Regions from separate parts of the Caballeronia sp. LZ029 genome, predicted to be linked through region 2. Evidence: predicted binding sites of a transcription regulator. Region 2 holds the regulator's gene; the other holds the start of a gene.
The links. The regulator FNR, encoded in region 2, switches genes on or off when oxygen is low (the NO sensors DNR and NnrR bind a similar motif). The targets are predictions, from matches to a motif close to TTGATNNNNATCAA.
Positions count from the first base shown of each region.

Region 1 (6,895 bases), 400 kb from region 2:
TGGTGAACACGTCCTCGTAGCCGGTGTAGTTGCCGTACGGGTCGCAATAGAACATCACGCCGTTCACCTGGAAGTAGGTGATCATCTCTTCGACATCTTCCGGCACGTAGAGCGTGTGCGTTTCGCCGGGCGGCTCGAAGACGTAGCTGCCTTCGGTCGCTTCCCAGTCGTGTTCCAGATAGCGCCAGCGGCCTTTCAGCACCATGCCGTGGACGGCCTGCGGATGACGATGGCGCGACAGCACGCCGGATTTGCGCACGCGCAAAAGGTTCATCCAGTATCCGGTCGATACGTTCAGGCACAGCGGGCGGAACCAGACGTTTTCGGCTTGCGGAACCCATTCGCGCTCGTCGACAGGAATCGCAACAGGCACGACGATTTCCTTTTGCGCTTCTTTTGGGAAGGGAAGTTGATACGGCGTCATGGCGTCCGCCGCGGGCTTTGGCGCGCTCATCGCGTCTCCTTGTCCATATTGTGGATGATGAATTCAAATTATGGACAAATATTCTGCCTCGTTCGGAGAATTGTCAAGATTCTTCATCGGATGCCGAATTCGTGCAGGACACAGCCAGATCGTGGACGAAAAAAAAGCGGACCCGCACGCGGGCCCGCCTTTCGATTAGCTCGATGAAGCTGAGCGCGTTATCGCGCCATCATCAGCATATGCACGTTATGCATGACCCAGACCGTGCCGACGATCAGAATCAGCGACATGAGAATGGTGTAAGCGAACGACATCGCATGCCAGCGCTGTCCCTTCGACGCGTTCACGTGCAGGAAGAACACCACATGCACGATGACCTGCACGGCAGCGAGCACCGCGAGCGCGACGATTGCGCTCTCGCCCTTGAACGCACCCGATGCGGCTGCCCAGAACGACGCCACGGTCAGCACCACGGCTAGCACGAAGCCGATCAGATAGCCGCGCACGGTGACGTGCGGGACATCGCTCGAATTGATATGAGCATGTGCCATCAGACGACGCTCCCGAGATAGACGAAGGAAAACACGCAAATCCAGACGATGTCGAGGAAGTGCCAGAAGAGGCTCAGGCAGGCGAGGCGACGCAGTTCGCGCTCGTTCATCCCGGGATTGCGCGCGATCTGCACCGCCAGCACGACCAGCCAGATCAGGCCGATGGTGACGTGCAGGCCGTGCGTGCCGACCAGCGTGAAGAACGACGACCAGAACGCGCTGCGTTGCGGACCCGCGCCTTCGGCGATCAGGTGCGCGAACTCGTGCACTTCCAGCCACAGGAAGCCCGCGCCCAGCACGAACGTGACGAAGAGCCACGCGAGCGCCGCGCCCGACTTCCGGCGCGTTGCCGAGATCATCGCGAAACCGAAGGTCAGGCTGCTCGTGAGAAGCAGCGCCGTTTCGTACGCGACGTCGGTCAGGTTGAACAGATCCTTGCCCGTGGGGCCGCCTGCTGTCTGCATCGCGTACATCGCGAAGGCCGCGAAGAGCGACGCGAACAGCACGCAGTCGGTCATCAGGTAGGCCCAGAAGCCGAACACCGAATGCGGTTGGTGCTCGTGCTCATGGTCGTGCGCGTGCTGCGCGGAAAGTGTCGATTGCGACATTACATTGCCTCCAGTTCGAGTTCGCGCTCCGTAGCGGACTTCTTAGGCGACTTCGGCGGACGATTGCGCTCTTCGGTCGACTTCACGGTCGCAGCCGGGATGATGAAGCCGGCGTTCTCACGGAAGCTGTAGCCGATCACCGTCGCGGCGATGCCGACGAGACCCGCGACCGCCAGCCACCAGATGTGCCAGATCGCGGCGAAGCCGAATGCGAGCGCGAACAGACCGATCACGAGACCCGCGCTCGTATTCGACGGCATGTGGATGTCGCGGTACGGACGCGCATCGATGCGGCCGTGTTCCTTGGCATCGGCGAAATCGTCGAGTGCACGCACGGCCGGGATATTCGCGAAGTTGTAGACGGGCGGCGGCGAGCTCATCGTCCATTCGAGCGTGCGGCCGTTCCACGGATCGCCGCTGATGTCGCGATACGCGGGCTGATTGCGGCGGATGATGCTCACGACGATTTGCAGGACCTGGAACACGACGCCCAGCGCGATGATGCCCACGCCGACAGCGGCCACGATGAAGAAGGGCTGCCATGCCGGGTTGTCGTAGTGATTCAGGCGGCGCGTCGCACCCATGAAGCCGAGAATGTAGATCGGCACGAACGCGACGAAGAAGCCCACAAACCAGCAGATAAACGCGTTGCGGCCGAGCTTTTCGTCGAGCTTGAAGCCGAACACCTTCGGCCACCAGTACTGCACGCCCGCGAAGTAACCGAACACCACGCCGCCGATGATCGCGTTATGGAAGTGCGCGATCAGGAAGAGCGAGTTGTGCAGCACGAAGTCCGCGCCCGGGATGGCCAGCATCACGCCGGTCATGCCGCCGAGCGTGAAGGTGATGACGAAGCCGATGGTCCACAGCACGGGCGTCGTGAACTGCACGCGACCGCGATACATCGTGAAGAGCCAGTTGAAGATCTTCACGCCGGTCGGGATGGAAATGATCATCGTCATAATGCCGAAGAAGGCATTGACGTTCGCGCCCGAGCCCATCGTGAAGAAGTGATGCAGCCACACGAGGAACGACAGCACCATGATGCAGCACGTCGCCCAGACCATCGTCTTGTAGCCGAACAGCGGCTTCTTCGAGAACGTCGCCACCACCTCCGAATAGATGCCGAACGCGGGCAGAACCAGGATATAGACCTCGGGGTGACCCCAGGCCCAGATCAGGTTCAGGTAGACCATCGGGTTGCCGCCGCCGTCGTTCGTGAAGAAGTGCATGCCCATGTAGCGGTCCAGCGCCAGCAGCGCGAGCGCCACGGTCAGGATCGGGAATGTGGCCATGATCAGCACGTTCGAGCAGAACGCCGTCCACGTGAAGACGGGCAGCTTCATCCACGTCATGCCGGGCGCGCGCATCTTCACGATCGTGACGAAGAAGTTTACCGCCGTCAGCAGCGTGCCGACGCCGGACAACTGCAACGCCCAGATGTAGTAGTCCACGCCGACGCCCGGACTGAACTGCGTCTCGGAGAGCGGCGGATACGCGAGCCAGCCCGTCGAGGAGAACTCGCCGATGAAGAGCGACAGGTTGATCAGGATCGCGGCCACGGCCGTCATCCAGAACGACAGCGAGTTGATGAACGGGAACGCCACGTCACGCGCGCCGATCTGCAGGGGCACGACGAGGTTGAAGAACGCAACCAGCAGCGCCATGGCCATGAAGAAGATCATGATGGTGCCGTGGGCCGAGAAAATCTGGTCGAAGTGATGCGCCGGCAGATACCCCGGCGAATCGAGCGCGATGGCCTGTTGCAGGCGCATCATGACGGCGTCGGCGAAGCCGCGCACGAGCATCAGCCCGGCGACGACGAGATACATGACGCCGATGCGCTTGTGATCGACCGAAGTCAGATACTCGCGCCAGAGCCAGCCCCATTTGCCGAGTTTGGTGAGAAGGGCGACCGTACCGAGTGCGAGGATCGCCATGAAGACGGTCGCCCCCATGATGATGGGCTCGTGGTACGGGATCGCCTCAAGCGTTAATTTGCCGAACATGGCTTACCCCTTTGTTACACAATTTGCGCCTACGACCGAGTTGCCGTAGTTGTACTTCGCGACGATGTTGCTGAAGAGCTTCGGATCGACGGTCGAGAAGTAGCGCACGGCAACCTTCTCGCTCGGGCGCGCGACGCCGGTGTAGACGTCCATGCTCAATGCCTCGGGCGCGTTTCTGACTTGCTTGAGCCACGCGTCGAAGTCGGCGTTGGACATGGCCAGCGCGCGGAACTTCATGTCGGAGAAGCCCTTGCCGCTGTAGTTCGCCGAAATGCCCGCGTAGTCGCCCGCGTGATCGGTCAGGAGATGCAGCTTCGTCTGCATGCCGGCCATCGCGTAGATCTGGCCGCCGAGTTCCGGGATGAAGAACGAGTTCATCACCGAATCCGACGTGATGCGGAAGTTCACCGGCGTGCCCACCGGAAACGCGAGCTGATTCACCGACGCCACGCCCAGATCCGGATAGATGAACAGCCACTTCCAGTCGAGCGCCACGACTTCGACGTTGATCGGCTTGACGCTGGATTCCAGCGGCTTGTACGGATCGAGCTCGTGCGTGGACTTCCACGTGAGGATGCCGAGGTACAGGATGATGATCGCGGGGATGATCCAGACCACGACTTCGATGGCCGTGGAGTGCGCCCACTTCGGCGCGTAGGTGGCGTTCTTGTTGGACGCCCGATAGCGCCATGCGATGAACAGGGTGAGCAGAATCACCGGAACGACGACCAGAAGCATGGTGTAAGTCGCGGTGGCGATCAGCGAGGATTCCGCTGCGCCGATCACGCCTTTCGAGTCCAAAACCTCCAGCTTGCATCCCGAAAGACCGACACTGGCTATCAGCCCCGATAACAATGGCACTGCTAAACGTTGGGTATTTTCATTCATTGCATTCGCTGGTTTCTATGATCGAAGCGTCCCGGGAAGAACGCCACTGCACGGCTCTGCGCCGCGTCAGGATCATGCCACGCGCGATTTATCGCGATGGCGCGAATGTTTGGAAAATTGTTTCAGATCAAGCTGATGCGACAGGGTGTCGCGCGCGATATCACTCTTCCGGAGTGATCCGAAAGGGTAGGAGAGTCTACAACGAATGGTTGACGTCGCGGGTGTCATAAAACGTGGCTGGGTGCGGGTCCATCCGCCTCACGAGACGCCGGTCGCTGCATCGCGCTGGCTTCGCAAACGACTTGAAACGCGAACCCGCTAACCCATCCGAACTACGCCGCACTGACTAGCGGCACGACGTCGCCGCATCCGCATGACGGATAGGCGTCTCGCGCGACGTTCCTTACCCTTGTCGATAAAGCAGCAACGACAAGGGAAGGACGATGAGCGTCGTCGACACACACTTCGAATCCAAAGCATCGGCCGACACGCGCGCCTGGCGTGTGGTCGGCGCCAGCACGTTCGCATTCACGATCTGCTTCGCGGTCTGGATGGTCTTCGCGATCCTCGGCATTCCCCTCAAGAAGCAGTTGCATCTCACCGATACCGAGTTCGGCCTCATCGCCGCGACGCCCGTGCTCACGGGCTCGCTGTTGCGCGTGCCGCTCGGCATCCGGACCGACCGCTTCGGCGGCCGCCCCGTGTTCTTCTGCACGATGGTCGCCACCGTCATACCGATCTGGCTGATCGGCTACGCCACCGAACTCTGGCAATTCCTCGTGCTCGGCTTGCTCGTCGGTATCGCGGGAGCATCGTTTTCCGTGGGCACGCCGTATGTCGCGCGCTGGTTCCCGAAGTCGCGTCAGGGTCTCGCGATGGGCATCGTCGGCGCGGGCAACTCGGGCGCCGCGCTCACCAAGTTCGTCGCGCCCGTGCTGATTCTCGCGGCGGGCACGTGGACGATCGTGCCGAAGGTCTATTCCATCGCGATGCTCGTCACCGCGCTGATCTTCTGGTTCGTGTCGACGTCGAACCCCGCGCATCGCAGCGCCGGCGCGCCCGGCCTTGCCGCGCAGATGGCCGTGCTGAAAGACCGTCGCGTGCTGCGTTACGCGCAGTACTACTCGGTCGTGTTCGGCGGCTATGTCGGGCTCGCACTGTGGATGCCGCAGTACTACGTGAATCAGTACGGCTTCGGCATCGAACATGCCGCGTTCCTCGCCGCCTGCTTCTCGCTTCCGGGCGGCATGCTGCGCGCGCTCGGCGGCTGGATGTCCGACCGCTTCGGCGCGTATCGCACCACATGGATCGTCATGTGGATCGCGCTCGCGTGCTTCTTCCTGCTGAGCTATCCGGTGACGGACTTCGTCGTCCAAGCGAAGGACGGTCCACGCACGTTCCACATCGAGACGGGACCGGTCGCCTACACCGCGCTGATGTTCGTCGTCGGCGTTGCGATGGCGGTCGGCAAGGCGTCGGTGTTCAAGTTCGTCTCGGATGAGTTCTCCGCGAACATCGGCGCGGTGTCGGGCGTCGTCGGACTCGCGGGCGGTCTCGCCGGCTTCCTGTTGCCGATTCTTTTCGGCGCGCTCGTCGATCTCACCGGCGTGCGCACCACCTGTTTCATGCTGATGTTCGGCGCGACCGCCGTCAGTCTCATCTGCATGCACTTCACGTTTCAATCCAAACACTAGTCATGTCATCAAGATACCTGCTCACCCGATGGGAGCCCGAGAACGCCGCCTTCTGGCGCGAAACGGGAGAATCGGTTGCCCGCCGCAACCTCTGGATTTCGATTCCCGCACTGGCGCTGGCCTTTACGGTGTGGTCGCTGTGGAGCGTGGTGGTCGTCAGTCTCGACAAAGGCGGCTTTCACTTCACGAAGGACCAGTTGTTCTGGCTCACCGCGTTGCCCGCGCTATCGGGCGCGACGCTGCGCATCTTCTATTCGTTCCTCGTGCCGATCTTCGGCGGCCGGCGTTTCACGGCGTTCTCGACGGCAAGTCTCCTGATTCCGGCGATCGGCATGGGCGTCGCGCTGCGCGACCCCTCGACCAGCTATTCGATGCTGCTCGTGCTCGCGCTTTTGTGCGGCCTCGGCGGCGCGAACTTCAGTTCGTCGATGGCGAACATCAGCTTCTTCTTTCCCAAAGCGAAGAAGGGTTTCGCGACCGGCATGAACGCGGGCATCGGCAATCTCGGTGTGTCGGTCGTGCAGTTCGTGACGCCTCTCGTCATTTCCGCAAGCGTGTTCGGCTCGCTCGCCGGCGAGACCCAGACCTATGTGTTGAACGGCGTCGAGCACAGCATCTGGCTGCAGAACGCGGGTTTCATCTGGGTGCCGTTCATCGTGATCTCAGCGTTCGCGGCGTGGTTCGGGATGAACGATATCGCGGACGCGAAGGCATCGTTCGC
Region 1 is NZ_JARUXO010000003.1:423,708-430,602, reverse strand. Features, by position in the region: gene QCE73_RS21315 (2,4'-dihydroxyacetophenone dioxygenase family protein) at 1-454, opposite strand, end outside; gene cyoD (cytochrome o ubiquinol oxidase subunit IV) at 643-975, opposite strand; gene cyoC (cytochrome o ubiquinol oxidase subunit III) at 975-1,583, opposite strand; gene cyoB (cytochrome o ubiquinol oxidase subunit I) at 1,583-3,592, opposite strand; gene cyoA (ubiquinol oxidase subunit II) at 3,596-4,480, opposite strand; gene QCE73_RS21290 (nitrate/nitrite transporter) at 4,924-6,174, shown strand; gene QCE73_RS21285 (NarK family nitrate/nitrite MFS transporter) at 6,177-6,895, shown strand, end outside.
Region 1: a site for FNR is predicted at 4,598-4,611, ahead of cyoA (ubiquinol oxidase subunit II). Genes of this name have one in related genera too.

Region 2 (6,895 bases):
AAAGCCGTACGCGTTCGTGCGGACGATGGTCGTCGGCCCGTGCAGCGGGCATACCGCTTTCATGGCGCCTCCTGAAATCCGATAGTCGACGTCTCTATCGTACACGGCGCACATCAATGCGACATCAGCACCGGCACGGTCATCGATTGCAGGAAGGTGCGCGTCGCGCCGCCGAGCACGAGTTCGCGCCAACGCGCATGACCGTAGCCGCCCATTACGACGAGATCCGCGCCGAGATCGGCGGCGCGCGATAGGAGGATGTCGCCCGCCGATGCATCCGCGCCGCTCGCGGCCGACACGATATCGACCTCCACGCCATGCCGCGCGATGCACGCGGCGATGTCCGCGCCCGCGATGCGTTCGTCCGCTTTCTCATCGACCCTGACGATGGTCGCGCGCCCGGCCGCCTTCAGCAACGGCAACGCGTCGTGGACCGCGCGGGCGGCTTCGCGGCCGCCATCCCACGCGATCATCGGAAACCGGCCGATGGAGGGAAAGAAACCGGTGCAGGGCACGAGCAGGACCGGACGTCCCGCGGACAGGATGAGATTTTCGCGAAAGCCGTCGCCGATATAGGACTCGGGATCGGAGGGATCGTCCTGGCCCGCGATCACGAGATCGGCGCAGCGCGCGTGATGCGGCACCGCATGATCCGCCGGTTCGCCCGGCGCGAGCCATTCGCCCGATACGCCCGCACGGTTCAGCTCCGCGTGAAAGAGCCGTTCCAGCGCGCCGGCCTGTTCGCGGCGCACGGCCGCCCGCGCTTCGTAATAGGCGGCGGTGCCGGCCATCACATTGAACGCGCGCGCGTTCGGCTCGAAAACCGAAAAGAGGCCGATTACATACGCGTCGAACTGCCTCGCGAGTTGCAGCGCGGTTTCCAGACGGGGATGGGCGCGCACGCTCGTATCGAGGTGCACGAGGATGGTCTTGTAGCTCATCGAATGACTCCTGGAGTCCGCTGAGAGTTGATGGCCCCGAGTCTAAGGAGACGCCGCCATTGTTCGCTTGACTCAGATCAACGGAAGCGGGGTCGCGCGCCGATGCGCTTGCGCTTGATTCAGGTCAATTGCGCAGACAAGCACCGCGATAGAGTGAGTGCGTTGGCCGCGCCGTGTGCGCGAACGCATCGCACAGACGTGAAGGACGAAAGACGATGTACCGCAATATCCTGGTTGCGCTCGATGGCAGTGAATGCTCGCAACGCGCGCTCGACGAAGCGATCCGTATCGGCGCGCTCGCCAGGGTGAACATCGTCTTCGTCATCGACGTGGCCGCGCTTTCGTCGTATCCCGCGCAGTATCGCGTGAGCGTGCGCGAGGACGGCACGCGCACGCTGGAGATCGCGTATGCGCGTGCAATCGCGGCCGGCATCGACTGCGAAACCGAACTGGCCGAGACGCGCAACGTGACCGACACCATCGCGAAATGCCTGCAGCGACGCGCGGCGCAGATGCCCGCCGATCTCGTCGTGATGGGCACGCATGGCCGGACCGGATTGCGGCGGCTTGCGCTCGGCAGCGTCGCCGAAGCTTTCGTCAGACGCTCGACGTGTCCCGTGCTGCTGATGCGGGCGCCGAATGGTGAGGGCAAGGATGGGTGAAGATCAGCGGCCTGACAGGAGAAACAATCACATGGGCCTCGGAATGCAGATCGCCTACCTCGGCTTTTCCGGCTCGAACGTGATCGAACGGGAAGCGGGCGTCGAACTCGTGCGGCTTGCGGGCGTCGCGACGGATATCGTCGATTGCCGCCTCACGATCAAGGCCTGTCCCGACCCGTCAGGGCAACCCGTTTACGACGCGCAACTCGTGCTCCTCACGTGCGACGCCGAGCAGGTCACGGTGCAACGCCATGCCGACGCCGACCCGACCGTGGCGATGCATCACGCCTTCGACGACGCCGTGCGGATCCTGCGCGAGCGGTATTGATCCAGATCAATACGCAGCGCGATTTCATGGCAGAGACTCAGTGGATATGCGCCGCAGGTCGAAACCATTGCGAGGTATCGGCATGAACATCACCTTTCCCAGCCAGCCGCCCGTCTATCAGGGCGATGTCCCTTCACTCACGTTCGCCGCCTTCGCCGATGGCGAGCGCATCGCGTGCACCATTTCCGCCGAGGCGCTGGAAGATCACTTCGGCGCGGCGTCGTGGCGGGAGGAAGATTTACAGCAGGCTTTCGAGAGCCATCGCTCGTCGATCGAAGGGGCCGCCGAGCATGTGCTGAGCCGCGTCGGCGGTACATCGGTCATGCTGCGCAGCGGATTTTTCCGCTTCCGCCAGGCGCGCGCTCAGACTTCTTCCAGCCGGGCCTGATCGAGAATCCGCACGTCGCGGCCACGCGCATCGATCACGCCCGCTTTCTGCAGCCTGGAGAACATGCGGCTGACGGTTTCGATCTTCAGGCCGAGATAGCTGCCGATTTCCTCGCGCGTCATGCGCAGGACGAACTGCGCCGGCGAATAGCCGCGCGCTTTCATGCGCGTCGAGAGATTGAGCAGGAACGCCGCGACGCGCTGCTCCGCCGTCATCGTGCCGAGCATCATCATGAGGTTGGATTCGCGCACGATTTCACCGCACATCACGCGATGTACGTGATGCTGGAGCGCCCTGACTTCGCGGCACAGCAATTCGAGCAGGTCGAACGGAATGATGCAGACGACGCTGTCTTCCAGCGCGATCGCATCGCACGTGTGACGATCGGCGCTCACGCCGTCGAGCCCGAGCGCATCGCCCGGCAGATGAAAACCCGTGACCTGCTCGTGGCCTTCTCGGTGCATGACGACGGTCTTGAAGCAGCCGCTGCGCACCGCGTAGAGACTCTGGAACGGATCGCTGCAACGGAAGAGCGTTTCGCCGCGACGCACGGAACGCGTCGAGCAGATGATCGCGTCGAGGCGTTCGTATTCGACCGGCGATAGATCGGACGGCATGCAGATGCGCTGCATCGAGCATGTCGAACAGCGTGTGGTCGTGCGCTTTGCGTCGGCTCGCGCGCCGAGCGTGTCTGCGCTCGCGGGAATCATGCTGCGCCTCCTGTCGGGCGGATCGCGCATCGATGCGCGATCCTGAATGCCACGCATCGAATTATTGAGCGCTTCATCTCGAAAATAAATCGGCGCAGGCGGATCGTGCTGTAGGCGTTCGGGAAGCCGTGTAGGGAAAGGCTGACAGGCGTCGATCGGGATCAGGCGCCGTCGTCGTCGAAAAGTTGATGGCGCATGGCGTAGCGCACGAGCGCGGCTTCGTGCGGCATGCGCATCTTGTCGAGGATGCGCGCCTTGTAGGTGCTGACGGTCTTCGCGCTCACGCACAGCGCCTCGCCGATATCGCTGATCGATTCGCCCGCGCACAGCCGCCGGAACACCTCGAACTCGCGGTTCGACAGGCGCTGATGCGGCAGCGCGTCGGCGGGTTCGCTGAGGCTCTGCGCGAAGCGTTCGGCCATCGCGAGGCTCACGTAGACGCCGCCCGACGCGACCTTGCCGACCGCCGCGACCAGTTCCGCGCTCGCGCTTTCCTTGGTGATGTATCCCGACGCCCCCGCCTTGAAGGCGCGCGCGGCGTATTGCTGTTCGGCGTGCATGGTGAGCACGAGAATGCGCATGTCGGGCTTTTCGTCCTTGATCTGCTTGAGCAGGTCGAGGCCGCCGCGCCCCGGCATCGAGAGATCGAGCACGAGGACGTCGGCATCGGTCGCGCGTGCGAGCGCGAGGGTGGCGGGTCCGTCGCTCGCTTCGCCGGCGACCTCGAAGCCGTGTGCGTTCGCGAGAATGTGGCGCAGGCCGTCGCGCACGAGTGCATGGTCATCGGCAATCAGCACTCTTATCGTCATCGATGCGATTCCTTTTGTCGATCGACTCGCGCGGAGTTCGAGTTTACCGACGACAGCCTCGTAGCGCTTGACTCAAGTCAAGGGAGGCCGTCGGCGGCGCGATACCCGAGCGGAATCTCCACGCGAATGCGAAAGCCTTCGCCGGGCGCGCTGCGAAACGCGATGACGCCGCCCAGTTGACGCACGCGCTCGCCCATGCCGAGCAGGCCGAACGCGCCGGCGGCGCGGCCGCGCGTGACATCGGCGCCGCAACCGTCGTCTTCTATGGTCAGCGTGCAGCGCGACTGCGTGCAGACGATCGCGATGCGCGCCTCGCTGGCCCGCGCATGGCGCACGATGTTCGTGAGCGCTTCCTGAACCAGCCGGAAGACCGAGGTGGAGGCGGTCGTGTCGAATCCGTCTTCCTCGCCTTCGAGATCCAGAAGAATCGTCAGATCGTAGCGGCGGCGAAAGTCGCAGGCGAGCCAGTCGATGGCGGCGAAGAGACCGAGGTCGTCGAGCACGGGCGGGCGCAGGCCTGCCGCGATGCGCCGCACCGATCCGATGATCGTGTCGATCTGCGCGAGCGATTGCTTCGCGATATGCGCATCGTGCGCGCCGGTGTCGAGAAGGGAGATCTGCATCTTCAGCGCGGCGAGTTGCTGGCCGAGATCGTCGTGCAGTTCGCGGGCGATCGACGCGCGCTCGTTTTCGAGCGCGCTCTGCACGTGCGCGGAGAGTTCGCGCGCGTGTTGCAGTTCGGTGAGCCGCAAGCGGTCGGTCATGTCGCGCGTGACCTTGGCGAAGCCGAGCAGATTGCCGTGCGCGTCGTGCAGCCCGGTGATGACGACATTCGCCCAGAAGCGGCTCGCATCCTTGCGAATGCGCCAGCCTTCGTCCTCGACGCGCCCGGCCTGCGCCGCTATCGCGAGTTCGCTTTGCGGTTTGCCTGCCGCGATGTCCTCGGGCGGATAGAAGACGGAAAAATGACGGCCGACGATTTCCCGCGCGTCATAGCCCTTGATCCTTTTTGCGCCGTTGTTCCATGTCGCGACGTTGCCGTGCGCGTCGAGCAGGAAGATCGCATAGTCTTCGACGGCCTCAACGAGAAGCCGGAACGACGCATCCGTCTGCAGCGAGGGCGAGAGCGGCGCGCGGGGATCGTCGGGTTCGGTCGCGGGTGCGTTCGTCATCGTTGCAAGGGGCAGGCGCGCAGGCAACGTGCGACGCGTTGCAATGCTATTGCGTAGTCAGCCGGAAAGGCGGCATGGGCAGTTCGTCGCCGTCGAGAAAGGCGGTCGCGCAGCGCACCGCGAAACCGAGCGCGCCATCCTTGCTTGCGAACGCGCCGAGATTGCCGAGCGAGGTGGCGTGGCCGTCCTCTTCCAGAATCGATGCGGTCGCGACGAACGCATTGCCCACACGAGTGGCGGAGGGCTGAAAGGCCGCTCCCCGATGATAGATGATCATAGGTTTGACTTGTCGGAATGGTCGGAGGCGCGGGCGGCGTGCGTGCCGCGAAGTGCGCCCGGGATCAGGCGTGCTGGTCAACGCGGGCGCCGCTCGAATGGCGCGGGTGCTGCATGGACTGCCGGTGATCGATTTCGGCCATGCCATATGCAAACGCGTAGCGGACCGCGCCGGTCGCGCTGGCGAATTCGCCGAGCATGCCGCTCGAGCGGCGCGTGCCGTCCGGCTCCCGGACGATGAGCATCGCCGCATAGCGGTCCTGCTCCAGCACGGCGGTCGCGCTCAGCACATGGCCTTTGTAGATGACATTTTCTGATTGGGTCATCGTTCTCTCAGGTTCTATGTTTTCGATGAAGCGGCACTTGTGATGCCCTTCATTCCGTAAGCAATAAGCCTAACCGTTCAATTTTTGTCGGCTTATCCGATTTAAGCTTTTTTACTTTTCTCCGGCGTGTGCTTAACTCAGAGGGAAGGGCGCGCCGAGCGAAACCGACTGGTCCGCCAAATCATAGCCGTCCCCCGACGATCTTTTCCCGTATTAAGCCGCCGCAGACAATAATCGCGAGCACCGGGGACCGGCCGCTCGTCCCGAAACGGAGATCCGCAGATGAAAGGGCATTTATCGGTTGGCGTGACCGCAGTTGCCATTGCAGCGATCATCGGCGGATGCAGCGGAGGCAGTTCCAGCTCCGATCCGTCCGCGACTTCCGGAGGCGCGGCGTCGGCATCATCGCCGGCCGCGGCGTCGAGTCCCGCGACGCCGGTATCGCCGGCATCGTCGGCGTCACCCGCATCGTCGGCATCGCCGGCAAGCGGCGCGAGCGCACCGTCCGGCGCGAGCACGCCCGCGACGACCCGGCCGTCCGCATCGACGCCGATGGACGTCACCACGTATCACAACGACATCCGCCGCACCGCGCAGCAGCTCGCCGAAACCAAACTCACGCTGGCCAACGTCAACAGCTCGACATTCGGCAAGCTCGGCGTCTATACCGTCGATGGCGCCGTCGATGCCCAGCCGCTCTTTCTCGGCAACGTGCCGATCGCGGGCGGCACGCATAACGTGCTGTATGTCGAAACGGAGAACGCAAGCATCTACGCGTTCGATGCCGACACGGGCACCGTGCTCTGGCACGTCTCCACGCTGCTCGCGGGTGAAGTTCCGAGCGACGATCACGGCTGCGACCAGACCACGCCGACCATCGGCATCACGGCGACGCCCGTCATCGATCGCACGCGTGGGCCGAATGGCGCGATGTATGTCGTCGGCATGTCGAAGGACAGCGGCGGCGCGTATCACCAGCGCATTCACGCAATCGACATCGCGACAGGCGTCGAGCTCTTCGGCGGCCCGACCGAAATCACCGGTTCGTATCCCGGCACCGGATCGGGCAGCGTGAACGGCGTCGTGCCCTTCACGCCCGGTCAGTACATCGAGCGCGCGTCGCTGCTGCTCATGAACGGCGTCGTCTATACGGCATGGAGCTCGCATTGCGACGCCTTGCCGTACACCGGCTGGGTCATCGGCTACAGCGCGGATACGCTCAAGCAGACAGGCATCGTCAACGTGACGCCGAACGGCCAGATGGGCGGCATCTGGATGGGCGG
Region 2 is NZ_JARUXO010000003.1:22,101-28,995, forward strand. Features, by position in the region: gene QCE73_RS19515 (universal stress protein) at 114-941, opposite strand; gene QCE73_RS19520 (universal stress protein) at 1,157-1,603, shown strand; gene QCE73_RS19525 (hypothetical protein) at 1,635-1,931, shown strand; gene QCE73_RS19530 (DUF1488 domain-containing protein) at 2,014-2,319, shown strand; gene fnr (fumarate/nitrate reduction transcriptional regulator Fnr) at 2,295-3,029, opposite strand; gene QCE73_RS19540 (response regulator transcription factor) at 3,191-3,838, opposite strand; gene QCE73_RS19545 (PAS domain-containing sensor histidine kinase) at 3,916-5,010, opposite strand; gene QCE73_RS19550 (hypothetical protein) at 5,057-5,287, opposite strand; gene QCE73_RS19555 (hypothetical protein) at 5,352-5,612, opposite strand; gene QCE73_RS19560 (pyrrolo-quinoline quinone) at 5,895-6,895, shown strand, end outside.